One region of the Dehalobacter sp. genome, then DNA from elsewhere that is predicted to be linked to it. Evidence: riboswitches for the same ligand, from Rfam matches in the RefSeq annotation. Region 1 holds a riboswitch; the other holds the start of a gene.
The links. A riboswitch is a leader RNA that binds a small molecule or an ion and turns the genes downstream of it on or off. The one in region 1 is predicted to bind cobalamin.

Region 1 (19,116 bases):
ACAGAAAGACCTATACCCTGGTCAAAATTGATGAGATCAATAATCTGGGCGCTATTCGTATCCGGATACGGTCATTGCTCGCTGCAATGAAGGAAAGAGACAAAAAAGAAATTCATGCGCATAAGCTTTTTGAGACACCCAAAAGAGTCATGTTTACAGAAGAAATGAAGCATGAGTATACGATTCTTTCTCCGCAGATGGCACCGATCCATTTTGAACTGATTGAAGAAGCCACCCGTTTGGAAGGCTATAAGATAGAGATTCTGCCTGATGTCGAGATGGATGTCGTCGAACAGGGACTTCTGCATGTGCATAACGATGCCTGCTATCCGTCAATCTTAGTTGTCGGTCAAATTATGGCGGCGCTGAAATCAGGCCGTTACGACCTAAACAAGACGGCAGTTATCATGTCGCAAACAGGCGGCGGCTGCCGGGCCAGTAATTATATTGGCTTTATCCGTAAAGCCTTAAAAGATGCCGGCATGGAACAGATTCCGGTTATTTCCCTTAATGCCGGCGGTCTGGAGTCCAATCCCGGGTTCAAACTTTCCATGAAGATGATCAAGCGTTGCGTGATGGCTACGGTTTATGGCGATCTGCTGATGCGCGTAACCAATGCCATACGACCCTATGAGAAAAATAAAGGAGAAACGAATGATCTCCTGGCCAAATGGCTGAAGGACCTGAAGCCGACCCTGGCTGCGATGAACCTGCGGGAATATCACCGGAATATCCGCCGGATTATCAAGGACTTTGATCATATTGAAATCTCCAATGTCAAAAAACCAAAGGTTGGAGTGGTTGGCGAGATCCTCGTCAAATTTCATCCATTTGCCAATAACTTTATTGTCGATGTCCTGGAAAAGGAAGGCGCCGAAGCCGTTCTGCCGGACCTGATGGATTTCTTTATGTACTGTGCGTATGGAACGATATTCAGAAGAAAAGAACTCGCTGGCTCACTGAAAAGCGAGCTTATCAGCCGCTATATTATCTGGCGGTTGGAAAACTACCGCCGGGTAATGAAACGCACTCTGGCGAAGAGCAACCGTTTCCATCCTCCCAAATCGATTTATGAGTTGGCCGATATGGCCGGCAAAATCATGCATCTCGGACATCAGACCGGCGAAGGCTGGTTCCTGACCGCGGAAATGCTGGAACTGATAGAAAGCGGAGCAACAAACGTCACCTGTCTGCAGCCGTTTGCCTGCCTGCCAAATCATATCACGGGTAAAGGGATGGTCCGCGAACTTAAACGGCGCTACCCGCTGGCGAATATTGTGCCAATCGATTACGATCCGGGTGCCAGCCAGGTGAATCAGATCAACAGAATTAAACTGATGCTTTCAGTCGCTTTCAAAAATATGGAAAAGGCGGCAGCAGTCAATAATGCCAATACAAACAATAGAAATAAAATGAATAACAACGCCGGGCAAATGCAATCTGCACCCGGCGAGGGAGCGGCAGCTTTGCATAACACTGAAGAAGGTACAGAGCAGTCGTATTCCGAACAGAAGATTATATAACAAAAAACCTCTTCAGTATTGTAGGCTGAAGAAGTTTTGAATATTTATTGAAGTAGATTAGGAATACTAAATGAGTCCGTTATTCTATTTCATCTGCTGTTTGGCATAGGCGATCATTTTTTTGACCATCTGGCCGCCGATCGGGCCTCCTTCCAGACCATTCTGTCTGGCAGTAACATCGCCTTTATAGTGATCGTTATTTTCCCTTACAAAATCAAGATGGCCGATTTCAGCCGCAGCCTCCATTTTTAGATTCTGCAGCAGCTTTTTTTTGCTTTCATTTGTTTTGCTCATTTTTTTTCACCTCCATCAATATTATTAACACTTTTGAAAAAAATCTTCATTGTAAATAATCCAATATCAGAGAGATTTAACCTTCAAGTTTTTGATTGCAAATGTTTGGAGCAAACATAGTGACTGGAGTTGGAGAAAACATGCTGCAGATCAAAGTTCTAGCGGTAGGGAAAATCAAAGAAAAATATTTAAAAGAAGGGCTGAAGGAATACGCCAAGCGTCTTGGCGCGTACATCCGGCTTGAGATGATTGAAGTTGAGGACGAACCATGCCCCGAAAGGGCATCAGCTGCCGACGAAGCAAGAGTAAAACAGAAAGAAGCTGAAAAGGTTCTTAAATTAATTTCACCTCAGGATTATGTGGTTTTGCTGGATCTTCTGGGAAAGGAACTTTCTTCACCCGAACTTGCCGTTTTGTTTGATGAAAAAGGGCTTTCAGGCCAGAGCCGGATCACTTTTGTGATTGGCGGATCTCTTGGTACGGCAGATGAAATCCGAAAACGCGCCGATTACCGGTGGTCGTTCTCGAAGCTTACCTTTCCGCACCAGATGATCAGGCTTATCCTGCTGGAGCAGATTTACCGGGCGTGCAAGATCAGCAAAGGGGAACCCTACCACAAATAGAATTGATGGAGGTAAAGATACTTCAATTAATATGTTCAAGGCTAAAGTAAAAATAATATTGATTCCTTGTCGAAAGAGCGATATAATGAATCAGGATTAAAACTGAATAGGCAGAACAGGTGTTGAATGAAGCTGATAAGCGTACCATTCAATGAATAAGGAAAGTCGGGTAGAAGCCCGCGCGGTCACGCCGCTGTGAAAGTGGAGTTCTTCAGGTATACCACTGGGAAACTGGGAAGGTCTGAAGATCGATGATGCTTAAGCCAGAAGACCTACCTGTTTTAGTGTCTCACCATATACTCTACGAGTGATAGAGAGGGGGATGTTATGTGCAAGACTACCGAGGAAAACTTCCTAGCATATGAGCCTCTCGACGTAAGATGTTGAGAGGTTTTTTGTTTCATATCTTATATAGGAGAGTTTGACGATGATAAATAAAAAGATTTGGATAATGGGTCTCGTACTTATGTTTATGTTCTTGCCCCAGCAGACATATGCCATGCATATCATGGAGGGCTTCCTTCCTGCGGGTTGGTGTATTACCTGGGGTGCTTTGGCAATACCTTTTGTTCTGGCAGGTTTTTTTTCTATCAGAAGAACTGTTGGAGAGCATCCCAAAACATTAATGCTTTTGGCGATGGCAGGCGCCTTTGCTTTTGTTTTGTCTTCCCTGAAGATTCCTTCCGTTACAGGAAGCAGTTCGCATCCTACGGGGGTTGGCTTTGGCGCTATCTTGTTCGGACCAACCGCAATGGCCGTAATTGGCCTGATCATACTGCTGTTTCAGGCTGTTTTACTGGCTCATGGCGGATTGACAACATTGGGAGCAAATACTTTTTCGATGGGCATTGTGGGGCCGCTGGTGGCTTTTGCTACATACAAAATTGTGAAGAAAGCAAATGGACCGCAGTGGCTTGCCGTGTTTCTCGCTGCCGCACTTGGGGATTTATTAACTTACGTCACGACATCGGTGCAGCTTGCACTGGCGTTTCCTGCTGGAACAGGCGGCGCTATGGCATCACTTACCAAGTTTTTAGGTATTTTTGCCTTAACGCAAGTACCATTGGCGATCAGTGAAGGTATTTTGACAGTGCTAATATTTAAGGCGATTTCATCCTATGCCGGGGATGAGCTTAAAGACTTAAAAATACTTTCAAAGGGGGTCTGAAAATGTCTGTAGAAACGATGAAACCGAAGAATAAAAATCGGGTTATCATCACAAATATTATTTTAATTACGATTGTCATAGCGCTTGCTGTTGTACCCCTCATTGTGCAAAAAAATGCGGAATTTGCTGGAGCTGACAGCCAAGCTGAACAAGCTATAACAGAACTTAACGGGAATTACCAGCCCTGGTTCTCACCGATTTGGGAGCCGCCCAGCGGAGAAATTGAAAGCTTGTTGTTTGCGCTTCAGGCAGCTGTCGGAGCAGGTGTTTTGGGCTACGGGTTAGGTTATCTGCGGGGTCGTAAGAAAAAGGAAGAACCGGTAAACAATGATTTACATCGATAAATACGCTTATTTATCCAAGCTTAAACAAACAAATCCATTGCAAAAGCTAGTCTTAGCCGTTTCGGTTTTGGGGGTCTGTCTCTGGGCTGATTCCGTTGCGGTGTCAATCTTGACGCTCCTGATCATGGGGTGGTATACCGTTTGCAAAGGTGGTACCCCTGTTGGAATTTTTATTAGACTGATGCTTGTCCCGCTTTCCTTTTTAGTGATCGGCGTTTTAACCATTGCGGTCAATGTTTCAGGGGACAAAGATGTTTTTGTATTCTCTGTATATGCATTTGGCATGTATATCGGGGTGTCGCAGTCCGGTATTCTAAGTGCGGCAAATCTGTTTTTTAAAGCGCTTGGCGCGGTTTCCTGTCTGTATTATTTATCGCTGAGTACACCAATGGTAGACCTGTTGGCAGTTCTTCGGAAGCTTAAAGTTCCAAGACTGATGGTTGAATTGATGGGACTGATCTACCGGTTTATTTTTGTATTTTTGGAAATGGCAGACACCATGTTTACGGCACAGAATTCCCGCTTGGGCTATGCGGGGCTTTCTTCCGGATACCGTTCATTGGCGGCTCTGGCTTCGTCACTTTTTATCCGGTCTTATCAGAGGGCGGATGAACTGTATATTGCGCTTGAAGCCAGGGGATATGACGGTGAGCTCAGTGTGATCCATGAGCAGGCGGAGACTCATTGGACAGAATATATTCCGATTGTGCTGATTAACCTATTCCTGATTGCAGTTGCGCTGTTTTCCAAACAATTGACAGGAGGCTTGCTATAATGGCCGAAAATGGCTTGATTGAAAATGTGGAGGCTAAAAATATCTTGGAAGTCAGAAATCTCCACTACATCTACAGTGATGGAACCCAGGCCTTAAAGGCCCTGTCACTCGGGATTAAACAGGGGAAAACGACGGCAGTCCTCGGAAGCAACGGTGCTGGAAAATCAACGTTGCTGCTTTCCTTTAACGGCATCAATAAGCCTTCAGGCGGCGAAGTTCTATTCAAGGGCCTGCCGCTGGATTATTCAGTAAAAGGTCTCAAACAGCTTCGAAAATCTGTTGGCATTGTTTTTCAGGATCCGGACAAGCAGTTGTTTTCAGCCAGTGTCTATCAGGATATCTCCTTCGGCGCGATGAATCTAAAGCTGCCTGAGGAGGAAGTCCGCAGAAGGGTGGATCTAGCCATGAAGAGAACCGGGATATCCCACCTGAAAGACAAGCCCACACACAGCCTCAGTTTTGGCCAGAAAAAACGTGCAGCCATTGCCGGCGTTCTGGTGATGGAGCCGGAAGTGCTTATTCTGGATGAACCGACCGCAGGGCTTGACCCACTCGGAGTCAGTGAGCTAATGAAGCTGCTCAGAAAACTGCAAATTGAGCTGAATTTGTCCGTCGTGATCTCAACGCACGACATCGATATCGTACCACTTTACTGTGATTATGCGTATGTCGTCGATGACGGCAGGCTTGTAATGGAAGGTACGCCTCAGGAAGTGTTTTCGCATCCGGAGGAAATCAGAAGGATTAATCTCAGACTCCCAAGAATTGGGCATCTTATGGAGATTTTGCATGATAAAGACGGCTTTGAATTTGCCCAGCCTGCCAATACCATATCTGAGGCCAGAAAAGCTTTAATTAACTGGAAAGATACAAACTGATTGAAGGAATATAAAAATAATGAATCATGACATCCACCATCTAAACGATGAACAAAACAGTCCACAAAACAATCCACAAAACAATCAATCCGGTGAACTCTTTGTCATCAAACAGAATAAGAGGCTGAGATGCGGCTTTACTACGGGATCCTGTGCGGCTGCTGCTGCCAAGGCTGGGGCGGTAATGCTGCTCTCAGGAGACCTGTGTACAGAAATAGCCATTGCGACACCGAAGGGAATACCGGTTGCGATGCAGGTGCTGGAAGTTCGGAGAGACAGGGACCAGGTGACGTGTGCTGTAAAAAAGGACAGCGGCGATGACCCAGATGTGACCAACGGCATCCTTATTTTTGCGACGGTCGCCAGAGCGAACCATAATAATATTCAGGTCGATGGCGGCCAGGGCGTCGGCAGAATCACTAAGCCCGGGCTTGCCTGTCCTATAGGAGAACCGGCCATCAATCCTGTTCCCAGAAGCATGATTATGGCGGAGGTGGCGAAAGTCTGTGCCGAGTACGGTTATGAGGGAGGCCTGGAAATTACGATATCAGTTCCGGAAGGGGAGGCCATTGCCAGAAAAACCTTTAACCCGCGGCTGGGCATTGTTGGCGGAATCTCTATTCTGGGAACAATAGGGATTGTCGAGCCGATGAGCGAAAAGGCCCTGATCGATACGATTCGACTGGAGATGAATCAGCAGAAAGAAAAGGGCTGCAGAGATCTGCTGGTCTGCCCTGGAAATTACGGTGAAACTTTTGTCCGCAGTACGCTGGGGCTGGAGAGTTCTCTGATCCACTGCAGCAATTATATCGGTGAAATGCTGGATTTTACTGTGGAATTAGGCTTTGACGGCCTGCTGCTGATCGGACATGCCGGAAAATTGGTCAAGCTGGCAGCGGGCATTATGAATACCCACTCCCGCTATGCGGACTGCCGCATGGAAGTTATCGCCGTACATGCTGCCTTACACGGCGCAGGGAAGGAGACAGTCAAAGAAATTATGGCTAGCCTGACAGCGCCGCAGGCCGTTACGGTATTAGACCGGCACGGGCTTAGAAGCCAGGTATTTGAGTCCATCATGTTAAAAATTGATGAATATGTGAATTACCGCCTGCAGAATAAGGTGAAAGCCGGTGTGATCCTGTATTCCAATGAACAGGGTATCCTGGGCAAAACACCGCAGGCGGATGAAATAGTCAATAAAATAAAAAGGATGAAGCCATCATGAAAGCAGCATTATACGGAATAGGCGTAGGTCCGGGAGACTTTGAACTGATGACCTTAAAGGCCGTCCGGATCATCAGCGAGACAGAGCTTATTGCTGTTCCGCGCACGGATGAAAAAGAAATGACCGCCTGGAATATTGCCAAGCAGGCTGTGGACCTCTCCACAAAAGAAATACTGGAACTTTACATGCCGATGACACGGGATGCCCAAATGCTGGAGCAAAGCCATCAGGAAGCAGCTGAACAGATCATTGACCAGCTCAAACAAAACAAATCTGTGGCTTTTCTTACGCTGGGGGATCCATCGATCTATTCCACATATATTTATCTGCATAACCGGGTTTTGGAAGCAGGCTATGATGCCCGGCTGATTCCGGGGGTCCCGTCCTTCTGTGCTGTAGCAGCAAGACTCAATGTGCCTCTCTGCGAGGGTGCCCAGCCGCTGCACATTATCCCCGCATCCTATGAAGGATCCTTTGATTACCTGGACTGGGGCGGAACCAAGGTGCTGATGAAATCAGGAAAGGAATTTGGCAAGGTTAAGGAAGAGCTTATCAGCAAAGATCTGGTTAAGCATACCCAGATGGTGGAATGCTGCGGGATGCCGTCAGAGAGAGTTATAAAAGATATCAGTGCAGCCGAGGGGAAAGCAAGCTATTTTTCCACGATCATTGTGAAAGAAAAGGAGATTGTCAGATGATTTATTTTATTGGGGCCGGTCCGGGCGCGGTAGATTTAATCACGGTTCGCGGAAAGACGCTTTTGGAACAGGCCGATGTTGTGATTTATGCAGGCTCGCTGGTCAACCCGGAGCTATTGAATGTTACGAAGAAGGAATGCACCGTTTACGACAGTGCCGGGATGACACTGGAAGAGGTGCTTGCTGTGATGGTTCCTGCCACCCGGGCAGGTAAACTGGTCGTGCGTCTGCATACCGGCGATCCAAGCATTTACGGGGCGATCCGTGAGCAGATGGATCTGCTTGATGCCGAGGGCCTGTATTACGAAGTCGTACCTGGAGTCAGCTCGTTTTTCGGAGCTGCTGCCTCCTTGAAGAAGGAGTATACATTGCCGGATATCAGCCAAACTGTAATTATTACCCGCATGGAAGGAAGAACCCCGGTACCGCCTAAGGAAGACATTGCTCTCCTGGCGTCGCATCAGGCGACCATGGCAATTTTCTTAAGTACAGGGATGCTGGAAAACTTAAGTACCAAGCTTATGGAAGGCGGTTACGCCGCTGACACTCCGGCAGCGATTGTTTATAAGGCAACCTGGCCGGATGAGAAGCAGTTCCGCTGTACGGTAGGGACATTGGCGAGAACAGCTAAAGAGAACCATATTACCAAAACGGCCTTGATTCTAGTGGGCAGATTTTTGGGAAACGACTTCGAAAGATCTAAACTTTACGATCCGGCATTTACGCATGAATTCCGGGAAGGAAACGATCCACTGCCTTCTTGGACCGAGGATTTGAAATGAAGATAAGCATCCTGGCTTTTACCGCCAATGGAGTCGCTCTCAGCCTGAAAATAAAAGAGCTGTTGGATGCTCAAGGTAATCATACCGCCTGCTATCAGCCGGAAAAACTTACCGGGGCCGTCAATACAGCCGGCATGGCAGAGCCCATTGCCCCGGATTTAAAGGTGTTCACAGGCAGACAGTTTGCAGAAAAAGATGCGCTAATTTTTGTTGGGGCCTGCGGGATTGCCGTCAGGGCAATCGCCTCCTTTGTTCAGGACAAGACGAAAGATCCGGCCGTTTTATGTATTGACGAAAAGGGACGGTTCGTTATACCGCTCCTCTCCGGCCACATCGGCGGCGCCAACATGCTGGCGGACAGGATATCCGAAGCGCTAAACGCAATCCCTGTGATAACGACTGCAACGGATATAAACAGGCTTTTTTCGGTCGATGAATGGGCAGCTTTCCATGACGCCTGGATTTCGGATCTGAAAGCAGCGAAAGAAATTTCGGCACGACTATTGGCAGAAAAGCCGGTCGGGTTTTATAGCGAGCTGGACATAGAAGGAGAGATGCCGCGTTTATTGGAGAAGAATGAAAACAACATGGATATTGGCATTTGTGTTTCTCTGAATGACAGATTAGAACCCTATCCCATAACGCTGAATATCGTTCCCCGGACGGTGTATCTCGGAATTGGCTGCCGAAGGGGTACGCCGCTGCAGCGTATTGAGGATCTTGTCCTTGAGCAGTTGAGCAGGAACAGCATCAGCTTTCAGGCCATTGCGGGTATTGCCAGTATTGACCTCAAAACAAAAGAACAGGGGCTGCTTGATTTTGCCGCAAAAAATAATCTGCCACTGCATTTTTTTAGTTCAGATGAACTTCTTTCCGTACCAGGCAAGTATACAGAATCGGAATTTGTAAGTAGTATTACCGGTGTCGGCAATGTCTGTGAGCGGGCTGCCTTAATGGTAAGCGCAGGCGGAGGGCTGATTAGCCGAAAAGTATCCGGGAATGGTGTAACAATAGCTCTTGCTCAGAAGGAATGGAGGGTTAGCTTTGAATATTAGAATGATCGGGATCGATCATGAAAAAGCATCATTAAAGGAACGCGAAATGTTTGCCTTTACACCGATTCAAAGCAGACAGGCCATGGAGGCTGCTGTAAATAATTATGGTGTGGAAGGCGCTGTAATTATATCCACCTGCAACCGTACGGAGCTATGGGTCAGCGAAAATGAAGGATCTCTAGTTAATTTGAAAGAAATTCTCTACGGTCTGAAGCGAATTGAGAAGGAAGACAGGGATAAATATGAGCGCTTATTTGTTATTCGGCAGTCCCGTGAGGCCTTTGTTCACCTCTTTCAAACTGCCTGCGGATTGAAGTCTCAGATTTGGGGAGAAAGCCAAATTTTGTCCCAAATTAAAAAAGCCATTGAAGAGGCCAGAGAGACAGGTACTGCTGACCTTTATCTGGAAAAACTTTTTCAGATGGCCATAACCTCAGCGAAGAAGGTAAAAACACAGATTCAGCTGACGACGACGGATGTATCGGTAGCAACGAAAGCTCTGGAGCGGATCCAGGAAGTCTTTCCTGACTTGGGGGAAAAGCGGTGTCTGGTCATTGGCAACGGCGAAATGGGAAAGATTGTCGCCGCGCAGCTTGCAGACTGCGGGGCGGAGGTTTTGATCACCTTGAGGCAGCGTAAACACGGGGCTTATTTATTGCCGAAACAATGTACGGGCGTGGATTACGAAAAACGCCACACGGTGATAGCCGACATGGATGTGGTGGTAAGCGTGACGTCCAGCCCACATTATACGATTAAAGCTGATGCCTTAATTCCAGCCCTGGCGCAGAATCACAGGCCAAGAATCTTTTGTGATCTGGCAGTACCGAGGGATATCGAACCGAAGGTCGGGGATATGGAAAATATTACGTTACTGGATATGGACAATCTGGGTCTCGGGAAGGCAGAGCTCAGAAACCAGAACGCTTTAGCAGCGGCTTATGAAATTATTGATGAACATATCGACAAATTTATAGAATCATTTGAAATCCGCAGTTATCTGCCGCTCCTGCAAAGCATATCCAATTCAACATCGGAAAGGATATGCCGGAATTTGCAAAAAGATCTTGCGTACCTGAATTTAAGCGACCAAGACAAAGCATCCTTTGAAAACAGGTTGGCGCAAGTGGCAGAAAAGGCAGTAAGTTCGGTGCTATTTGGGTTTAGGGACAGTATTGACCGGGATCTGTGGGATGAATGTTTTACAAATTTAGAGAAAGTAGTTAGGTAAGAAGGGCAATGAAAATATATGTCGTAGGATTAGGGCCAGGCGGACCGGAACAAATGACAAACCGTGCACAGGAAGCACTTAGAAAAAGTGATATTTTAGTCGGGTATACGCTTTATATCGATTTAATCAAGGATCAGTTCCCGGATAAAAAGTTTATTGCTACGCCGATGAAGAAAGAGGTAGATCGCTGCAGGACCGCGGTTGAAAAGGCGCTGGAAGGCGCAACGGTTGCTGTGGTCTCGAGCGGGGATGCCGGAGTTTATGGCATGGCGGGAATCGTACTGGAGCTTGCAGAGCCGTATCCTTTCCTTGAGGTCGAAGTGATACCAGGAATCACAGCGGCCTGCAGCGGTGCAGCTGTTCTCGGAGCGCCACTCATTCATGACTTTGCAGTCATCAGCCTCAGCGATCTATTAACGCCGTGGGAGAAGATCGAAGCCAGGCTTGCAGCGGCAGCCCAGGGAGACTTTGTCATTGTACTATACAACCCATCGAGTATCAAAAGGCACGATTATTTGAAAAAGGCTTGCGATATTGTGATGCGCCATCAGGATGCTGACCTGCCGGCGGGCATTGTCCGCAGCATTGGCAGAGAGGGCGAGAATTATGAAATTGTCTCCAGCCTGACTGAATTGAGAGAAAAGAAAGTTGATATGTTTACGACTGTCATCATCGGGAATTCACAGACAAGGGTAATCAACAACAAACTGGTGACACCGAGAGGATATAAGAAATGATGAAAATGCCGGTATTTTGGATCATTGCCGGGACAACTGAAGGCAGGGAGCTGATTGATGAGCTGCGGCGAAGTAATGCAAAAGTGTATGTTTCAGTGGCCACGGATTATGGCAGGGAGCTGATCGAACCGTATCAAAATCTTCACATCCAAGCGCGACGTTTGGACCGGGAAGAAATGATCGCCTTCATTCGGGAGGTTCAGCCGGACTGTGTCATTGATACAACACATCCTTACGCCCGAATTGTCACGGACAATATCTGCGAAGCTTGCCGCGAAACCGCAACGGACTATATCCGTCTGCAAAGGGAACCGGGCAGATTGGTCTCGAATAATCCGTCATTTAACGCAAATATATTGGAAAACATGATTTATGCGGACAACAGCGAGGATGCGGTACGGGTATTAAATGATAAGACCGGGAACATCTTTCTGAGCTGCGGAAGCAAGGAGATTGAAACGTTTACCGGAATCAAGGACTATCAGGAGCGGGTATTTGCCAGGGTCCTTCCGATGCAGGATGTAATGGAGAAGTGTGAAAAGCTGGGCTTTAAGAAGTCTAATATAAGCTATATGCAGGGCCCATTTTCCAAAGAGCTGAACATTGCCATGCTGAAAGCATCCCAAGCAAGATTTCTGGTGACAAAAGACTCCGGAGAGACCGGAGGATTCCAGGAAAAAATTGAAGCAGCGCGCGAGCTGGGAATTACAGTGATTCTAATCAGGCGGCCGGAACAACTGGAGATATTGAAACGTTCGGGTAAAATAGATGAGAAAGAAGATGCGCAACAGCATACGTTTTACAACAAGGAACAGATTTTGCAGAAGCTTGCCAGGGACTATTCTCTGGAACAGCGTCCGAATCAGCCTTGGTTTCCGCTTTTTGTTTCTCTTCAGAATAAAAAGATTGTTGTCTTCGGGGGCGGAAAGATTGCGGCAAGAAGAATCAGAACATTACTGCCGTTTGATGCCAACATTACCGTGATTACGCCTGAACTTGTCCCGGAGCTTAAACAAGAATTGGCAGGTAATGAAAAAGTCACTTTGCTCTGTCGCAAGTATCAGGAAGGGGACTGTAATGGGGCTGACCTGGTTCTGGCAGTAACCAATGAAACACAAGTAAACCGTCAAATTGCCGAAGAATGCACCCGGTATGGAATCCCTGTCAGTGTCGCAGATCGTAAGGAGCTATGTACGTTCTATTTCCCGGCAGTGGTCAGGAAGGGAAATATGGTGATTGGACTCACGGCCAGCGGGGAAGACCATGCGAAGGTCAAGAAGACGGCAGAAAAGCTGAGGCTATACATGAATGAACGCATGGAATTGTAATCACAAAAGGAAACAAAAAACAGTTATTAACTTTTGACTAAAACGGAAATAGAGGTAGCCGAATGGGAAAAAGAAAAATAATCATCGGTAGCCGGGAAAGCAGGCTGGCGGTGATCCAGTCGCAAATTGTTATGGAACAAATCAGGAAAAATCATCCGGAACTGGAACTGGAACTTATTACTATGAAGACCACAGGGGACATAATCTTGGAACAGACGCTGGACAAAATTGGCGGAAAAGGTCTTTTTGTGAAAGAACTGGACAGGGCGCTCTGTCAAGGTGTAATTGATATCGCTGTTCACAGTTTAAAGGATATGCCGGCAGAAATACCGGAGGACCTGCCGATTACGGCATTTTCTAAAAGAGAAGATCCTCGGGACGTACTGGTTCTGCCGCAGGGGACAGGATCTATAGAAAATCTAGACAAAGAAAAGGCTGTTGGCTGTTCCAGCGCACGCCGAACAATCCAGTTTTTAGATCTGTATCCCGGTTTAGATGTCAAGCCTGTGCGGGGCAACGTACTTACCCGGCTCAAAAAGCTGGACGAGGGTGAATTCAGTTCTCTGCTGCTGGCTTTCGCAGGACTTAAGCGGCTGTCACTGGAAAACCGTATCAGTAGGGTGTTTTCCACTGAGGAAATGATCCCCTCTGCCGGACAGGGAATCCTGGCGATTCAGGGCAGAAAAGGCGAGGATCTCAACTTTTTGGCGTGTATCAACGACAAAGATGCTCAGACGGCAGCCCTGGCTGAAAGAGCCTTTATTCAAAAACTTGACGGCGGGTGCAGTTCACCTGCTGCGGCATTTGCCGAAGTGCATGGTACAGAAGTCAGGATCACCGGCCTCTATGTCGATGTTGAAACCGGTGAAAAGGCCAAAGGCAGCATGACCGGCGACCGCAGGGATGCGGCGGGAATAGGATACAGGTTGGCAACGAGACTATTTGCGGAGGTAAGATAAATGGAGCAAAAGAGAACAGGGAAAGTTTGGCTGGTTGGGGCAGGCCCGTCTGATGCAGGACTGCTCACCGTAAAAGGGCTGCGTGTTCTTCAGAATGCAGAGGTTGTCATCTACGACAAGCTCGTAGGTATTGAAATCCTTAATTTAATCCCTAAAGACGCAAAAAAAATAGATGTCGGCAAGCTGCCGACCTATCATCGTATTCCGCAGGACGAGATCAACCGGATTCTGTTGGAAGAAGCCCTGGAAGGCAGGACAGTCGTTCGTCTGAAGGGCGGAGATCCGTTTATGTTCGGACGTGGCGGAGAGGAATTGGAACTGCTTCATGAACATCAGGTTCCGTTCGAGGTAGTACCGGGGGTAACATCGGCCATCGCGGTTCCTGCTTATGCAGGAATTCCGGTAACCCACAGGGACTTTTGTTCTTCCCTGCATATCATTACAGGACATACAAAAGAGGGCGAGACTCCGAATATTGATTTTCAGGCTGCTGTAAACATGAAAGGAACATTGGTATTCCTGATGGGAGTATCGGCGATCGAAAGTATTTCCGAAGGGCTGCTGGATGCTGGAATGGCTTCGGATATGCCGGCGGCGGTTATCGAAAGAGGGACGACAGCAAGACAGCGCAAGCTTCTGACAACAGTCGGCAACCTGCCAGGTGACGCTGCAAAGGCGGAAATCCGCAACCCATCTGTTATCGTAATCGGCCAGGTCTGTTCCTTGTCCGAGAACTTCGAATGGGCAGGGGAGCGTCCGCTTGCAGGTAAACGTGTCGTGGTAACACGTCCGGAAAAGCTTAATTCCGTCCTTAGTCAGAAGGTGCGAGATCTTGGCGGGGAAGCTTTGGAATTCCCATGTATCCAAACCAGACCAATAAGCGACAATAAAGCATTTAATGCTGCACTGGAGCGGATCAAAGAATATAACTGGCTTGTTTTTTCCAGCGCGGCCGGCGTAGAGGTTCTCTTTGACAGAATGCTCGAAACGGGGAGAGACATCCGCGACCTGTACGGGATTAAGATCGCGGTTATCGGAGCCGGAACGGCCAAGGTGTTTACCCAGCGCGGCATTCGCATTGAGTATATGCCAGAAAGCTATAACGTCGCCAGCCTTGCCAGCGGCCTCGTCAACGTTCTGGCACCTGGAGAAAAAGTGTTGGTCTTACGGGACAGGGAAGGATCGGAAGATCTAAACCGCATTTTTGATCAAGCTGCAATCTGCTATGAAGATATTCCGGTTTATGACACGTTCTATGAATCAGATAGCAACATTTTTGCGAAAGAAGCGATCTTATCTTATGATTTTGATTATGCTGCATTTACAAGTGCTTCGACAGTAGGCGGATTTGTCAATGCCCTGCCGCAGCTTAATTTTGAAAAAGTAACGGCAGTTTGTATCGGTGAAGAAACAGCCAAAGCCGCCCGAAGCCATGGGATGAAGTGTGTTGTTGCCGAAAAGGCAACATTGGATAGTATGATCGAGGCGATTGCTCAGGAATAAGGAGGAATCTATAGAAGTGATCAGACCTAGAAGACTTAGAAAAGACAACGTTACCCGGGAGTTGGTACGTGAAACTCGTCTTTCTAAAAGTGCCCTGATCTACCCGATATTTATCAAGGAAGGCAGTGGAATTGAAGAAAATATCGCAGTGATGGACGGCCAGAAGCGCTACAGCCCGGACCGGGTTGAACATGCGGTGGAAACCGTCATCAAGGCTGGTATCGGCAGTGTTCTGCTTTTCGGGGTACCGGAGCACAGTCGCAAGGATGAGACCGGAAGTGAGGCCTATAACGAAAACGGTGCCCTGCAGCAGGCTGTTCGGAAAATCAAGTCGAGCTTTCCACAGATTAATGTCATTACAGATGTATGCCTTTGCGAATATACCAGTCACGGACATTGCGGCCTATTAAAAGGCAAGGAAGTGGATAATGACGGTACTCTGTCAATACTGGCCAAAGTGGCAGTATCCCATGCCCAGGCCGGTGCAGATATGGTAGCGCCATCCGATATGATGGATGGACGGGTACAAGCCATCCGCGAAGCGTTGGACCAACACCATTTTACGACCCTACCGATTATGTCCTATTCGGCCAAGTATGCATCCTCCTTCTATGGACCTTTTCGGGAGGCAGCCGGATGTGCACCGTCTTTCGGAGACCGGAAAACTTATCAAATGGATTATCATAATCTGCGGGAAGCCGTCCGGGAATCAGAACTTGATGTGCTGGAAGGGGCGGACATTTTGATGGTCAAACCGGCTCTGGCTTACCTGGATGTGATTGCCAAGCTCAAAGAGACGTTTGACCTTCCCCTGGCTGCTTACAGTGTCAGCGGAGAGTACAGCATGATCAAGACTGCAGCGAAGGCCGGAATGATTGATGAAGCCGCGATGATCTGCGAAACAACCGTGAGTTTTTTCCGGGCAGGAACCGATATGCTGATCACATATTTTGCACCGGAGATTGCGGCGTATATCAGTGAAGGAAGAATCGGTTAAGATTTTACAGTTAAAAGGCAGGTACAAGCTATGAAATCGGAAATATTATATGAAAAGGCTAAACAGCTGATGCCCGGCGGAGTCAACAGCCCTGTGCGTAATTTTCAGTCTGTCGGCGATACGCCGCGCTTTATCAGCCACGCCAAAGAGGCAAGACTCTATGATGTAGACGGTAACGAGTATATCGACTATATCGGCTCTTGGGGGCCGATGATCCTCGGACATGCCAACCCGGAAGTGCTCAAAGCAGTGACGGCAGCGGCTGAAAATGGCTTGAGTTTTGGGGCTGCTACAGAAGCAGAGGTCATGATGGCCCAATTGATCTTTGACCTAGTTCCGTCGATTGAAATGATTCGGATGGTCAATTCCGGAACAGAAGCAACGATGAGCGCAGTGCGTGCAGCCCGTGGCTTTACCGGTAGAAATAAAATCATAAAATTTGAAGGTTGTTACCATGGGCATAGCGATGCAATGCTGGTCAAGGCAGGATCAGGGGTTATGTCCTCCGGCGTACCGAGCAGCCTCGGTGTTCCTCCGGGATGCGCCGTTGATACCCTGACGGCGGTATTTAATGATATTGACAGTGTGCAGGCCTTATTTGAAAACAATAAAGACCAGGTTGCAGCAGTGATCGTTGAGCTTGTACCTGCCAATATGGGTGTTGTCCTGCCGAAGCCGGGTTTCCTGCAGGAACTGCAAAAGCTTTGTACTGAAAACAGCACATTGCTCATTGCCGATGAGGTTATTACCGGATTCAGGCTTGGTCTTGGCGGAGCCCAGGAACTGTTTGGAATCAAGCCGGATTTAACGGCTTTTGGAAAAATTATTGGCGGCGGCATGCCGGTCGGGGCATATGGCGGAAGAAAAGAAATTATGCAGCAGGTCGCACCCTGCGGAGGAGTCTATCAGGCAGGAACCTTAAGCGGAAACCCTGTGGCCATGGCTGCAGGCATTGCTCAACTGTCTATTCTTAAAAACAACCCGCAGATCTATACGCATATTGATAGTCTCTCAGCAAGACTAAGCAACGGATTACGGGAACTGATCAAAGCTAGAGGCCTAAAGGCGACGGTAAACAGTATCGGCTCGCTTTCAACGCTGTTGTTTACCGAACGGGAAGTCTATAATTATACCGATGCCTTGACCAGTGATACGAAGATGTATGGACGATTCTTCAGTGCCATGCTGGATCAGGGAATTTATCTTGCCCCTGCGCAATTTGAAGCGGTATTTATCTCTAATTCCCATACGGGAGTGGATATTGACCGGACGCTGGAGTGTGCAGAGAAGGCCTTAAGATCTCTCTAAATTTGAATAACCGATTTCATTAGAATACCAGGTAATGGAGTTAGAATTTTTAATTAAGGAATTTTTTTGGAAAGGGAAGAGTGCGATGACGGGAATTTTAATCTTAGCTCACGGTAGCAGACAAAGTGAAACGGAAAATACGCTGCAGAAAATCATTGAGATGGTTAAGGAAGAACTGAAGTCTGGACTCAATACTAATTTAATTGAATATGCGTTCTTACAATTCTCCGCTAACAATCTGGAAACTGGCCTGAAAAAACTTGTTGACCGGGGAGTTACAGAGATCAAGGTCATTCCGTATTTCCTGTTTGCTGGTATTCATATCCTGGAGGATATTCCGGCTGAAATTGATGAATTCTTGAAAGAATACCCCAATGTAAAAATCAGCTTTGGACAAACTTTGGGGGCAGATAAGAGACTTGCACAAATTGTTGTCGATCGGATAAAGGAAATGAGCGGTGACGCAAAATGCTGCAGCTGAACATCATTGGCATGGGCCCAGGCAATCTCCTGCAGCTGACTCGTGAGGCAGCGGAGGCAATAGAACGAAGCCAATGTCTGATTGGTGATAAGCGTATCCTGGCAGGATTGATGAACTTAGCAGATGGAAAAGACTTATATTATGCGACCCAGGATCGGCAGATCAGGGAACTTCTGCATACGCTGCAATCGGTCGGCACATGCTCCTATGAAGTTTCTGTTCTGGTATCTGGGGATGTTGGCTTCTACAGCCTGGCAAAGTCGCTCCTCGGTACTCTGGAATCCGAAAACCTCGTGGCTTCACCAAACATCCGCTTGATTTGCGGAATTGGATCACTTCAGTATTTTGCCTCGAAGCTCAGAACTGCCTGGGATGATGCCGTGATCTGCAGCCTGCATGGCAGAGCCAATAATATCGTTGGAAAAGTGACAAATAACAAGAAGGTATTCGTTCTGACAGGTGGAGACCAGAATCCGGAATCCATCTGCAGGAGACTGTGTGATTTCGGCTTAGCTCATGTCAAAGTAAGTATTGGTGAAAACCTATCTTATCCGGATGAGAGGATTTGCATCGGAAAGGCCCAAGAATTTATTGAACAGCCTTTCGCCTCACTGAGCGTCATGATAATCGAAAATGTTACGCCGCTGGACCGGGCCTGCATCACGCACGGGCTTCCAGATGAATGGTTTGTGCGTGGTGATGTGCCGATGACCAAACAGGAGGTCCGGGCGGTTTCTCTCTCTAAGCTACGTCTCCGCCAGGGTGATACCACCTACGACATTGGCGCCGGGACCGGTTCTGTTGCACTTGAAATGGCACTGCAGCAGTCGGATGGATTTGTCTATGCGATCGAAAAAAAAGATCAGGCGGTAGAGCTCATCCAAAGGAATAAAGAGAAATTCGGTGTAAAAAATCTTGTTGTTATCAAAAATACGGCACCGGACGGTATTGCAGAGCTTCCGCCCCCGGATAGGGTTTTTATCGGCGGCAGCAGCGGTAATTTGAAGGAAATACTCGATATGGTTTATGCCAAAAACCCGGTTGCGGGAATTGTTATCAATGCAATTACGCTGGAAACCCTGAATGAAGCCATGGATTACTATAACGATCAGACTGTTTATGACGTAGAGATTGTTCAAGTAATGGTCTCCAAAGCCAGAAAACTGGCGAATTATCATCTCTTTACGGGACAGAACCCAGTGTT
Region 2 (12,547 bases), on a different contig from region 1:
GAAATGGACGCTGTCCATAAAGCGAAAATAGAATATGGTTTAGCCTTGCTTCTTGGAGTAATAATCGAATTAATTCTAACCGTAGGGGTATCTGCAATATTCGGTACCATTGTGTATACGCTCGTGATAATATTTTCCGCTTTGGCTTTACGGGTATTTACCGGCGGTTCTCATTGTTCCAGCTACCGGCGCTGTCTGGTTTTTTCCATGGCTTTCTTTACCGGGTTGTCATTGGCTGCCAGATGGATCGCATCTCAAATTAACGTATATCCATTGATCGAAGTGATCCTTATCCCTGCAAACATCGGAATTTTTTTTCAGGCGTTTATGCAGACAGCTATCGGCAAGAATTTTGTATTAGCAAGTGACAAGCTGATGCAAAAGATTGGGATCTAATTAAACTATCAAGAGTTTCCGTTATCGATGATTATGCAAAAAAGACATGCACGGATTATTTCGCACATGTCTTTTTCATCTTTCTTTGCAGATTTTAGAAGTCTCCAGTGGTAACTGCAGCTTGTTCAAATGTGGCCATTTCATCAGCGATTTTAAGGGCTGCCTCGACCATCGGGAACATCAGAGCGGCACCTGTGCCTTCTCCAAGTCTCATATGGAAGTCAAGTCTGGGTTTGAGCCCAAGCTGATGAAGAGCTAGATGCTGTCCAAGCTCTTCTGAACTATGAGAAGCAATCATATAGGAAGTGGACAGGGGTGCCAGTTTTGCTGCAGTGATTGCTGCAGCAGATGAAATGATGCCGTCGAGAATAATTGGTACATGCTGATAGGAAGCTTCGAGGATTGCTCCAACGAGCGCAGCAATTTCGAGTCCGCCAATTTTGGCCAGGGTATCGATTGGAGCGTCAGGATTACACTGATTAATTTCGATTGCGCATTTAATCACGGTTTGCTTATTAATCAGGGCATCATCTTTTAAGCCAGTTCCGCGGCCGGTAACATCCTCAACAGAGTGACCGGTAAACACAGAGATCAAGGCAGCGCTCGGCGTTGTATTGCCAATACCGACTTCACCTGTTGCTAACAGATTAACACCAGAGTCAATCGCATTGGCCGCAATTCTTGCACCTGTCAGTATTGCAAGCATGGCCTCTTGACGGGTCATTGCCGGTCCTTTCGCCATATTGTCTGTTCCGTTTTTAACCCGGTAGGCCATAAGCTCAGGAGCGTCCAATGGGGTGGCAATGCCGATGTCCGTACTGATAACATCTGCTCCGGCATTCCGGGCGAGGACATTAATGCCGGCACCGCCATTCAGGTAACTATAGAACATTTGTTTCGTGATTTCCTGAGGTGCAGCACTGACGCCTTCGACGACAACACCATGATCTCCGGCCATAAGAAGGACTGCTTTTTTATTGATTTTTGGATGCGTGGTGCCAAATATGCCTGCGAGCTGTTGTGCAATATCCTCTAAGACACCTAAGCTTCCGAGGGGCTTAATTTTCGCATCTACACGGCTTTGCATGCCTGCCAAGGCTTCCTGATCGAGCGCTTTGATTCCGCCCATCAGTTCTTGCAAGGCAATTTCAAGTTCCTGCCCAGTCGCATTTTTTAAATTTTCCAAACCATGAAATTTTGTAAGACTGCTCATTTAAAAACCTCCAATAAAATATTTAAAAATAAATAAAACCCCGCCACAAATTTTCTTGTGGTCGGGATTTTGCCGTCATCACCGCCGCTTTCCATTACCCAGGAAAGACTTTTACCTCTTAGGCAGGCCTCCTGACTCAGACTCAAACGTCCTGAACGCACCTTCCCAGCATACGCCAGTGGATCAGCGGGGACTCGTCTATACAGTGGTGGGTCCGTATCGGATTATTACCGATTTTCCTATTCTCCCTTAGTGGGGCACCTAAGATTATATAAATATATTTAACTTCTATTAAGATAACGAAAATCATCAATAAAGTCAAGTCTAATTAATTCAAAATACTCACTCAATTTGGCAATTACTGTTAATTAATGGTTATTTTTAATGATATATGGTATAATACGATTTGCTAAATCATCCAAACAGATATGGGAGAAGAAATGTTTAAATATGACTTAACACCAAAAGTTTGCCGCATCTGTGACATGATTGTCGGTGGCCAAGCTGGAGATAATCCGCCTCTGCTTATATCTTCAATGTTTCATAACGGAGACCGTATTCTGGAAAGCCGCCGTGACAGGAAATTTGACCGTGAAAAAGCCCGTTCATACATTCTCAGGCAGGAAGAGCTGTCCGATCAGACAGGGATACCTGCCATAGTAGCTTTGACAGCGGTTTCCGCAGATGAAATGAAGGAATATATTGATTTTTATCTTACAATCAGCAACCGCCCTTTTGCTATAGACATTTGGGGCGAAAAAGCGCGTCTTGACGCGGCAGAATATGCTGCCAGTCTTGGTATTCAGGACAAAATTCTATATAACAGCATTACACCCTGGGATAAAGACAGCATCGGCCAGGCAGCGGCATTAAAAGAATTGAAAATCAAACACGTGGTCCTGCAAGTATTCGATGAAACGAACCAGACTCCTTCCGGCAGGGTACAGGCATGCCGTGAAATGCTGAAAGCCATTGGAGCGAAAGATTTTGCCTCGGTCTTAATCGATACGACAGTAATGAATCTTCCGTCCATTTCTTTTTCATCCCTGGCAGGCAAACAAATCAAAGCGGAAACCGGTTGGCCGGTTGGATCAGCTCCTGCTAATGGGACGTATATGTGGAAAGAAAGTCGGGAGATGTGGGGTGGGGAAGGCTTTTCCGCCATGAATGCTGCAGTGCATGCAGTATCGGCCGTCCTGTGGAGCGATTTCTTATTTTATGGTCCGATCAAAGCGGCTCCAAGCGTACTGCCTGCTGTAGCGGCAGCTTCGATGATAGTTTCAACTTTGGCTTATGACGAAAGCCAGGAGCTGCCGGCTAATCCTACTCATCCGTTGAATAAATATTTTTATGATTTCGCACAGAAACTGGTAGAATTCGATAAAACGAAATAAAAAACAATTGTCGTAATTTTGTAAATGAATGTATGGGACAAACAGCTCCTTTCTGAAGTGGATCCTGTTGAGGATACTGCCTGGAAGGAGCTGTTTATATATTTATATATTAGAAATTATTTCTACTTTTTCACAAGGAGTTATTTTTGACTATACTTTACCATATATTGGTACCGATGTTGTAATCGGATAAAAGTGAGGGCAATAATTTGATTATAAAAGACATATTTGAAATGTTTTTGTCTAAAACACTTTATCAGCTAAAACGGCTAAATGCCAGACAAATATGGGGGATATTCATCGCACTGATCGCAATATTCATTGGCCTTTATTTCTGTGAGGAGTTATTTCTAAGTAATCCTGTAGGGATAAATATAGATCATTTAGGTGTTTTTGCCCAAATTCTTCAAGCACCCGTATTTCAAGCGATAAGAATCGTCTTATATATTTTATTATGGTTATTAATGATTAAGCTGCCGTTTATAAGTTTTAAAACAATTGGCATTAAAACACCTTATGGAGAGCTTAGCATGGAGGCTATATTGTCTGAGTCTGCTGTTATTAAAAATGCCATGCTGAATGAAATCAGTGTTGCCTTGATGGGGATATTAAGAATCTTAAATAACGCATCGATAATGGAAATGATTGAAGATATTAAAAACATTGGAAAAGAAATTACGGATCCATATTTTATTAAAAGTATAACAAAGGTAATCAATATCCAATTTAAACTATATACTATTAGAAAGACACACTGCAATTATCTGATTGTATCTGAAGAGATTGCCTCATATAATAATGTACCGATTGTGAATAGAGCCACATTAAAGGAGCTGGCTCAGGAATCGATTATTAATAAGGACTTTAGGATCAGCGACGACGCATCAATTATGGCTGTTCCCTTATTCTTTAGAAGTGAGATATGCGCCATCATCTACGTTCAAAGCGAAAAGTATCTGTTTCAGCAGGTCGATGCTATGATCATCGATAGTATCTGGAACAACATCTGTCATAACAACGAAGCCTATGAGGAATTGGTAATTAATCGTGAACGAGATATTTAAGAGGGGGAGGGGATTGATGAATATGCGAAAATCTTATAAGGTAAAGGAAATTATTGAAACAGCTGAAAAAGAATACTACGGGTTCCTCAAGATTCTGCCTCAATTGCGCGAAAATAAGGTAACCGTGAAGCCGAATCTACAGTTTAAGAAACAGTTAAAAGAAGAATTCAAGCAAATTCTAGGTTTATAATTAAACTAATATGCTCTTTTTACCCCTGCTAATTCAGCAGAGAACGTATCAAGCGCCACTAAGTCGCTAGGGCTTAGCTCTTTAACAGAAGCTTTCCCCAAGCCACGAATGGCTTGTTCCATTTCAACAGCCATAGAACGTAAGACATTGGATACTCTTTCAGCGCTTAAGTTTATGTTTAGCTTTTTGTTATATTTCGATGCATAGCTAACAAGGACTGTAGGAGGTTCCCAGGGGATTACTTTTTGATGCTGCTTGTTGGCTAAGGCATATAAGGGGACGGTACCCAGATAAATAGCATCGGCACCAAGCGCAAGTGCTTTTAAACAGCTTCCGGGATTAAAGTAGCCGCCAGAGACAATCAGACTTATCTGCTCTCGAACTCCGCGGTTTTGTAAGTAACGGACCGCGCGAACTAACGCATGGAGACTGGGAATTCCAAAGTCATCCTGCATCGTGGGGTTGGAAACAAGCGATCCGCCTTGCGTTCCGTCGACGGCAATGACATCAAACCCTGCATCTACAGCTAAACCTAAATCTTCTTCAATTTTGTCTGTGGACATCAATTTCAGAGCAATAGGTATTCCATTCGCTTTATTACGCAGGTTATTGACCAGTATGGGCCAATCTGCGGCACTTTGTACACCGGGAGGAGCAGGTAGACCCGATATCCCTTGATTGGGGGATAAGCCCATAAGTTTACGTGCTTTGCCTTTAATTTCATCCGGAGCTACATAGAAGACGCCTTTCTGCCCTCCTTGCGAAATATGTACTTCCAGCATGTCCGCAGAGGCAATCTCTTGATCCGTGCGTAATCCCCATGGCCAATTGGCAATTTGCAGAATATATTTATCCGCTTCATCGCGTTCTTCTTTCAGATAGGGGCCTTCACCGGAGTTTGTAGCTGTCCCTGCTAGTTTTGCTCCTCTGGCTAAAGCTATTTTTGCTGGCTCGCTTAGAGCGATTCCATAAGCCATTCCAGAAATAAGAAGAGGTATATTGACCGTAAGAGGCTTGGTTGCCTTAGGGCCCAGTGTCACTTTCATGTCAACTGCGGTATCGCCTGATTTAGAGAGCATCGTCATTTGAGGTGGAACAAACATAAGGTTATCGAACCCGTCAAACCTTTTTGAACTGCCAATTGGCCTGTTAATCGTTGTCCCTTGTGTTGCCCTTAAGTTGTTTTCAACAATGTTTTGAACACCGGCCCGATGAATGGCAGTCCATAGCTCCATGACGTTTTTACCGTATTCATCTGTTGTTAAAATAGTAATTGCTTTTGCTACATTTTTTTGAATTAACTTACGCGTTAGTGGTCCGGTAGTTAATAAAGCTAGCGGTAAAGATGCCAGCATTATTTTTCGATTTCTTGAGCGGCGGATTTTTAGGGACTTTTGTTCTTTGTGATGTCCTATGGCGTAACCAGCTGTTAAAATGGCTGCAATGGAGCCGAGAGCCTTAAAAGAAAAACTGAAATCTCCCGAATCTTTATTCATGTAATATCACCTCACGTGTAATGCTTAATTCGAAGAGTTCGAATACCTTTTTATTATTTTTAATGAACAGTATTATTCTTATCCTAAATTTTAAAAAGATACCTTTTATTATTTGCCACCTCTAGATATCCATAACATACCATAACCAAAGGCTGCCTTTTATTTCTCTTTTGGTTTCGGTAAGAAATAGATAAATACCTAATAATACCCGTGTCCATGCTAGAATGGTTGATTGATGCAAGCTCGGCTGTTATAGTAAAGAAAACATTTTTATGTTATAATGAGTTTAGATTAATAAAGTAAAACTAAGAGGTTCGATTCCGAACCCTTTTTCTTTTCCCTTATTCAAGAACTTGGATTTTGGACAAAATAACATTAACTTTTTTGTGGAAGTGAAAAAAATGAGACATCAAAAATTAAGACGCAGTAATGCTCAAGGTTATCTTAAAGGTCATCAGGATGCTGAATTTCAACGATGTGAATTCTGTAATGTGCCGATATTCCGTAACGCTTGCAGTGATGAAAGAAGTATTAGTGCTTTTCAAGGTAAAGGAAAAATACTGTGTAACAAATGTGCTGCCATAATTGGAAATATGCCTGAAGAACAAGCACTTCAGGCTTTGAATAACGCATCTGAGACCTACCCCAAAGTACCATAACCGAAAAATAGCACCGTATAAAAACAAACAGTGCTATTATAAAGATATATTTTTAAGAAAGAGTTACATTTGTTGCCTGGAGCCCGCGTTGTCCTTTTTCTACATCAAATTGTACTTTTTGACCTTCATTGAGCGATTTATATCCTTGGGATTTAATAGATGAAAAATGAACAAACACATCCTGTCCGCCATCTCCTTCGATAAATCCAAATCCCTTTTCAGAGTTGAACCACTTAACAGTCCCAAACATGGAACACACCTCCAAATTGTTTTTGTTTCATTATTATTATGTTGATCATTGTAGTAAGTTATTCTAGGGATAATTAAGACATTTAAAAAAATATAGAAAGGCAGACTCTAAATGAGAAATTTAAGAATGACAATCGCCTATGATGGGACCAAATATAAAGGTTGGCAAAAACAAAAAGATACCGATCTGACCATTCAAGGTAAAATTGAAACTGTCTTAGCAAAAATGGCAGAGGAGAAGATTCAGGTTATCGGTTGTGGAAGGACAGATGCCGGGGTACACGCCGAAAATTACATTGCTAATTTCCATACAACATCTACCTTCAAGACCAAGAAGATCTTAGCCTATTTGTATGAATTTTTACCGGAAGATATTGTTGTAAAATCAATGGAAGAAGTATCTGAAAGATTTCATGCCAGATATAACGTCAAAGCAAAAACGTATGTTTATACCATCAATAATAATAAATTCAGGGATGTATTTAACAGAAAATATACCTATCACTTAGCGGATAAGCTGGATCTGGAACAAATGAGGACTGCTGCAGAACTGCTCATTGGAACGCATGATTTTCAGAGCTTTACAAATGAGCGCAGTGCTAAATCCACTGTTAAAACAATCAATTCTATTTTGATTAACGAAAATAAAGGCCTTATTAAAATTGAATTTAACGGCAATAGCTTTCTATGGAATATGCTAAGAATTATCGTTGGAACGCTGCTCGAAGTAGGAAAAGGCACGTTGCAGCCGAACGATGTCAAAAAAATCTTACAGGAAAAGAAACGTTGGGAAGCAGGGCCCTTGGCACAAGCCAAAGGTTTATGCTTAGTCGATGTACAGTACTAACCATTATTATAGCAAAGAGAATAAAATTCAAGATTTACAAATATAACTGAGGAAACAAATATAAACCGAGTAAGCAAAAGGCAAGAATCAACTGTATGGTTCTTGCTTTTTTTATTTGCCTACAGATGGCCTTATACCTCACTGCCATAGATGGTAAGGAGCGGCGATTATGTAATCATAATGAATTAATTGAATTGAACTTTTTCGTTCATACTAAGCGAAACAAAAAATATTTAAATATTTGAATGCTTCTAAATAAATGGAGGCACTTGCTAAACGGGAGGCACCTAAAATGAAAACAAAAAGAAAATCAAAAATCCGCAAATGGATGATTTATAGCTTGATCACCCTTGTCGTTATTAGTGTTGCGTCGGCTTACCTCTTACGACCAAAACCTTTTTCCTATGATAGTGTAACTGCCCAAAAGGGGGATATCACGACCAATTATACATTTTCCGGAAATATTGAAACCCAAAACCGTCAAACCGTCATGTCAGAAAAAATCATGCAGGTTTCAAAGCTTAATTTTCAAGAAGGGGATACGGTTAAAAAAGGAGATATCTTACTTAAAACAACAACCGGTGAGGCGATAAAAGCCAAAATTAATGGTGAAATAACAAACCTGACCGCGGAAGAGGGGTCCCAGGTCATGGCCGGTACAATGCTCATGGACATCGTTGATTATGACAACCTTCAGATTAGTATCAAAGTCGATGAATATGATCTCCCTGCCATAAAGACAGGCAACGAAGCAAATATTGAAATTGCCGCTATTCAAAAAAAACTGAAGGGTACAATCTGCAGTATTTCCAGAGAAGGTACGGTTGCAGGTGGTGTGACCTACTTTACGGCGGCTGTTGACATTAATAAAGATCCAAGTCTACGCATCGGCATGACGGCAGAAGTAACCATCCAAAATCAAAAAGCCGTCGGAGTGGTTACCCTGCCCATGTCAGTGATCCAGTTTGACGCTAACAACACGCCCTTCGTCTTCAAAGAAGGGGAACGCAATGCCGTCGTGCATACGGAGATTACTACCGGTGTTAATGACGGCCAAACCGTAGAAATCAAAAAAGGGGTAGCCGTAGGAGAAACCATCTATTATCCCAAAACAACGACAGCAAATAATTTGACCTTTGGCGGCAGAATGCAAGGAGGCCAGATCAATGACGGAAATCCTTAAGATGCAAGATGTTTGTAAAAGCTACTTCATGGGAGAAGAGGAACTTCAAGTTTTGCATCATGTCAATCTTACTATCCGTTCAGGCGAATCCTTATCCATTCTTGGTCCCTCCGGTTCAGGAAAAACTACGCTGATGAATATCATCGGCTGTTTGGATGTCCCGTCAACCGGCAAATATTTTCTATCCGGCAACGATATCGACGATTTGAATGAGGTTGAATTGGCCAGAGTACGGAACAAAGAGATTGGCTTCGTTTTTCAAAACTTTCAACTTTTGCCGCGCATGACTGCCCAGCAAAATGTCGAGCTTCCACTCATTTATAGCGGTCTGTCTCCCGTGGAACGCCTAAAACGCTCCAAGGCCATTCTCACGCGTGTTGGACTTCAAGACAAGCTAGAAAGCCTCCCCAATCAACTTTCAGGCGGACAACAACAACGGGTGGCCATCGCCCGGGCAATCGTTACCGACCCGACTATTCTGCTTGCGGATGAACCAACCGGAGCCTTGGACCAAAAAACCGGCAATCAGGTCATGGATCTTTTCGAAAAATTAAATCATGAAGGCAGAACCATCATTATGATAACCCATGATCAAAATATTGCGCGTCACGCCAAACGCCTTGTTCATATTTTGGATGGAAACTTAACAGAGGGGGAGGGAGCTTGATATGCTGTGGGAAAGTATCATGATGTCCTGGAAAAACATCGTCACCAATAAACTTCGCTCGTTCTTAACCATGCTGGGTATTATCATTGGTGTGGCCTCAATCATTGCGCTTATAACCATTGTTCAGGGTGCGACCAACAGCATCAGTCAACAAGTGACCTCCCTCGGCGCTAATAAAATTACGGTCAATGCAATGGGTACTCCGCTGAAACAAGGACTAAACGAGGAAGATATGAAAAACATTGCTCATCTTAAAAATATCAAAGGCGTATCACCGACTGTGTTAACCAAAACCAATATTGTTTACCAGGACCAAGTCAAAGAAGATATCAATGTTCAGGGAAAAAATGAGGTGTACTTTCAATCGAATAAAAGCCTGCTCCAATCAGGCAGAGCCATCAATATCCTGGATATTCGGAGTAAAAACCAGGTTGCCGTTATCGGGCAGGAACTTGTAACCGCACTCTTTTATGGAGTCGACCCCCTTGAAAAAAACCTGATCATCAACGGAACAACTTATCAGATCATTGGTACAATGGCTCCATCAAGCGGTTTTAGCATCACCTCCACAAATGACACGATCGTAATCCCGTATACGACTGCACTTCGCAGTCTGGGTGTAAAAAATATCACTGCTCTTGATGTCTTTTTAGTGGATACAAGCTTAGCCGATGATACGGTATTGGACATTAAAGGGGTTTTAAACACTGCTTTTAACTATAACGATCAGGCTTACTCTGTGTTCAACATGGGAGATATTATTGCTTTTTTTCAGTCTATGATGGGGATGATGTCACTGCTCTTAGGAGGAATTGCCGCTATTTCTCTGGTTGTAGGCGGGATTGGGATCATGAATATGATGCTGGTATCGATTACCGAGCGCACGACGGAAATCGGTTTGCGCAAAGCCCTGGGAGCCACCCCCAATAGAATCCAGGTGCAATTTTTAATCGAATCGATCTTTCTCTCCATTTTTGGCGGGCTCATCGGCTTGATTTTGGGAAGTGTCATCGCCTATATTGCTTCCACCCTGATTGGTGTCGGTTACACCATGCAATTATCCACCGTTATCTTAGCGGTAGGGTTTTCAGCTGTCGTCGGAATTATCTTTGGCTATATGCCTGCGAGAAGAGCCAGTAAATTAAATCCGATTGACGCTCTGAGAAGTCTTTAGTTAAAGATTAGAGTCTCGCCAAACGCGCAAAGTCAGGCAGCGGAGACTTCCGCCCCCAGCTAATAAGGCCTCAGGATGGAAGGGAATCATTTCCACCCCTCTGCGGCTCAGCTCATTTTGGGTCCTAAGATTTAAGGCAATATCATAATGGATGAGAATATTAGCATCCACAGAAACAAAACTGCAGCCCCATAACTGCTGTTCCTGGTCGGAGATATCAATAAGTTCCATTTCCCGGTGAGCAAGATAATCCCGTATATTAATTTCCGTGCGCTGCTTTTCGGTAATCAGATATGTTTTCAAAAAAGCCGGCAAATAAGCTAAGGCCAGACTTTCACTGATTCTGCCAAAAATCATATCAGGGTGCATATACCGTCTTTCCTGGGGAATCTCCGCATAGATGATCTGCGAAAAAAGATGGAGTGCTTTATTGAAAAATTCTTCGAGTGTTTTTTGAGCATGCCGCTCGGTATCCGCTAAAAAAAGAATTTCAGGCGAAATTGCCAGACACCCTTCAAATTGATCCTCACCCTCAAAGGCATGAAAGATGGGAATGCCGAGATTCTCCAGAGCTTCTCCGACAACCTTTTCTTCTCCTGCGCGGCTGCCGGGGCACATCTTGGAGAGGATAGCTCCTTGACTTGTAATCAGGCAAGTATCGTTAAGATAGGGTAAATTCGGTAGAGAATCCATGAGCGTTCTATTCTTCTGTACATAATCCTGAAGGTTGAGTACCTCAATTCCTTGAGAGCGCAGAAGGTCAGCATACCGGTCATGTTCCAACTGATATTGAAAAATATCAGGGACAAAATTAAATAAGCATTCCTGATAATTTGCCGGATTGACTAAATTCAAAGACTGTTGGGGCTTATGAAGAATGACTTTACGTAAACGAGCTAATTTTTCCGTACCAAATACTTCAATATGTTTCAAACGGAATTCCCCCTAAAAAAGCAAAATTATCTGGATGTAGTATTCACAATAATAGGCATTTTAGAAGTATATTTTGAACAATAATAGACAAGCAGTGTTTTACATTATATGATAAAAAAGAAAAATAATTGTCGAAATAGAAAATAGGCCAATAAAGAAAGTGAGATAAACAGATGGCAGTACAGGTTCTAACTGACAGTACAAGCTATATAAGTAAGGAAATCAAAGAAGAACTAAATATTAGAATGGTATCTTTGAGCCTTTCATTTGGGAGTGACAGTATACGAGAAGTAGATATCGATAACGATCTGTTTTATAAAAAAATGGATTCTTATGGAATTCCGACATCTTCGCAGCCTTCTATTGGCGAGTTATATAATGAAATGCTTGCGGTAATCGAGAAGGGAGATAGCCTCTGCTGTATTTTCTTATCTTCAGAAATGAGCGGGACCTTTTCAACAGGGCAATTAGTGAAAGAGATGGTATTAGAGAAGCATAAAAATGCCAGGATAGAGATCATTGATTCTAGGTCAAATTCCATGCAGCTAGGGTTAGCGGTCATTATGGCTGCAAGAGAAGCAAAAGCAAATAAGACATTAGAGGAAGTTAAAGAAGCAGCGTTAGAAAATATTCAAAGAAGTAGGTTCTTATTTATTCCTGAAAACCTCAAATACCTAAAAAAAGGCGGCAGAATTGGCGGGGCCAGTGCTTTAATTGGTGACTTATTTGGGATTATTCCGATTCTGACTGTGGAAAACGGCATAACGACCGTTGTAACAAAAGTAAGAACGAAGAAAAAGGCAGTATTATCGATGATTGATATCATGCTGGATAACATAAGCAAATATGGTTTAGGAGAGGTCATTATTCATCATATCAATTGTCTGGACGAAGCAAAGGAACTTGCACAACTGATTAAAGAAAAGTTGAAAGTTAACATAGATATCATAGCTATCGGACCGGTCATTGGCCTGCATGTTGGTCCAGGTACCATTGGCATTGTTTATTACACGCAAAAAGCATTAAGGTAATAAAAATAGCTAACTAAAGCCAAAAGATTCTTGAAAGAGCATTATTTACTC

Region 2: another riboswitch for cobalamin. It lies ahead of cobT (nicotinate-nucleotide--dimethylbenzimidazole phosphoribosyltransferase); the one in region 1 lies ahead of OKX56_RS05165 (energy-coupling factor ABC transporter permease).

What each region holds. Positions count from the first base shown of each region.
Region 1 covers NZ_JAPDHR010000015.1:120,777-139,892, reverse strand. The annotation lists gene OKX56_RS05180 (2-hydroxyacyl-CoA dehydratase) at 1-1,523, shown strand, start outside; gene OKX56_RS05175 (alpha/beta-type small acid-soluble spore protein) at 1,608-1,817, opposite strand; gene rlmH (23S rRNA (pseudouridine(1915)-N(3))-methyltransferase RlmH) at 1,961-2,440, shown strand; cobalamin riboswitch at 2,541-2,734, shown strand; gene OKX56_RS05165 (energy-coupling factor ABC transporter permease) at 2,868-3,608, shown strand; gene OKX56_RS05160 (energy-coupling factor ABC transporter substrate-binding protein) at 3,611-3,952, shown strand; gene cbiQ (cobalt ECF transporter T component CbiQ) at 3,936-4,727, shown strand; gene OKX56_RS05150 (ATP-binding cassette domain-containing protein) at 4,727-5,605, shown strand; gene cbiD (cobalt-precorrin-5B (C(1))-methyltransferase CbiD) at 5,625-6,833, shown strand; gene cobI (precorrin-2 C(20)-methyltransferase) at 6,830-7,531, shown strand; gene cobM (precorrin-4 C(11)-methyltransferase) at 7,528-8,313, shown strand; gene OKX56_RS05130 (cobalt-precorrin 5A hydrolase) at 8,310-9,368, shown strand; gene hemA (glutamyl-tRNA reductase) at 9,358-10,599, shown strand; gene cobJ (precorrin-3B C(17)-methyltransferase) at 10,608-11,336, shown strand; gene cobK (precorrin-6A reductase) at 11,333-12,664, shown strand; gene hemC (hydroxymethylbilane synthase) at 12,727-13,623, shown strand; gene cobA (uroporphyrinogen-III C-methyltransferase) at 13,624-15,126, shown strand; gene hemB (porphobilinogen synthase) at 15,137-16,123, shown strand; gene hemL (glutamate-1-semialdehyde 2,1-aminomutase) at 16,154-17,431, shown strand; gene OKX56_RS05090 (sirohydrochlorin chelatase) at 17,517-17,912, shown strand; gene OKX56_RS05085 (bifunctional cobalt-precorrin-7 (C(5))-methyltransferase/cobalt-precorrin-6B (C(15))-methyltransferase) at 17,900-19,116, shown strand, end outside.
Region 2 covers NZ_JAPDHR010000003.1:224-12,770, forward strand. The annotation lists partial or broken gene OKX56_RS01255 (accessory gene regulator B family protein) at 1-396, shown strand, start outside; gene cobT (nicotinate-nucleotide--dimethylbenzimidazole phosphoribosyltransferase) at 491-1,609, opposite strand; cobalamin riboswitch at 1,714-1,889, opposite strand; gene OKX56_RS01265 (tetrahydromethanopterin S-methyltransferase subunit H family protein) at 2,050-3,003, shown strand; gene OKX56_RS01270 (hypothetical protein) at 3,213-4,067, shown strand; gene OKX56_RS01275 (hypothetical protein) at 4,084-4,257, shown strand; gene OKX56_RS01280 (FMN-binding glutamate synthase family protein) at 4,263-5,753, opposite strand; gene OKX56_RS01285 (hypothetical protein) at 6,155-6,412, shown strand; gene OKX56_RS01290 (cold-shock protein) at 6,465-6,662, opposite strand; gene truA (tRNA pseudouridine(38-40) synthase TruA) at 6,774-7,508, shown strand; gene OKX56_RS01300 (efflux RND transporter periplasmic adaptor subunit) at 7,801-8,691, shown strand; gene OKX56_RS01305 (ABC transporter ATP-binding protein) at 8,675-9,358, shown strand; gene OKX56_RS01310 (ABC transporter permease) at 9,360-10,532, shown strand; gene OKX56_RS01315 (arginine deiminase family protein) at 10,533-11,465, opposite strand; gene OKX56_RS01320 (DegV family protein) at 11,639-12,496, shown strand; gene OKX56_RS01325 (hypothetical protein) at 12,538-12,547, opposite strand, start outside.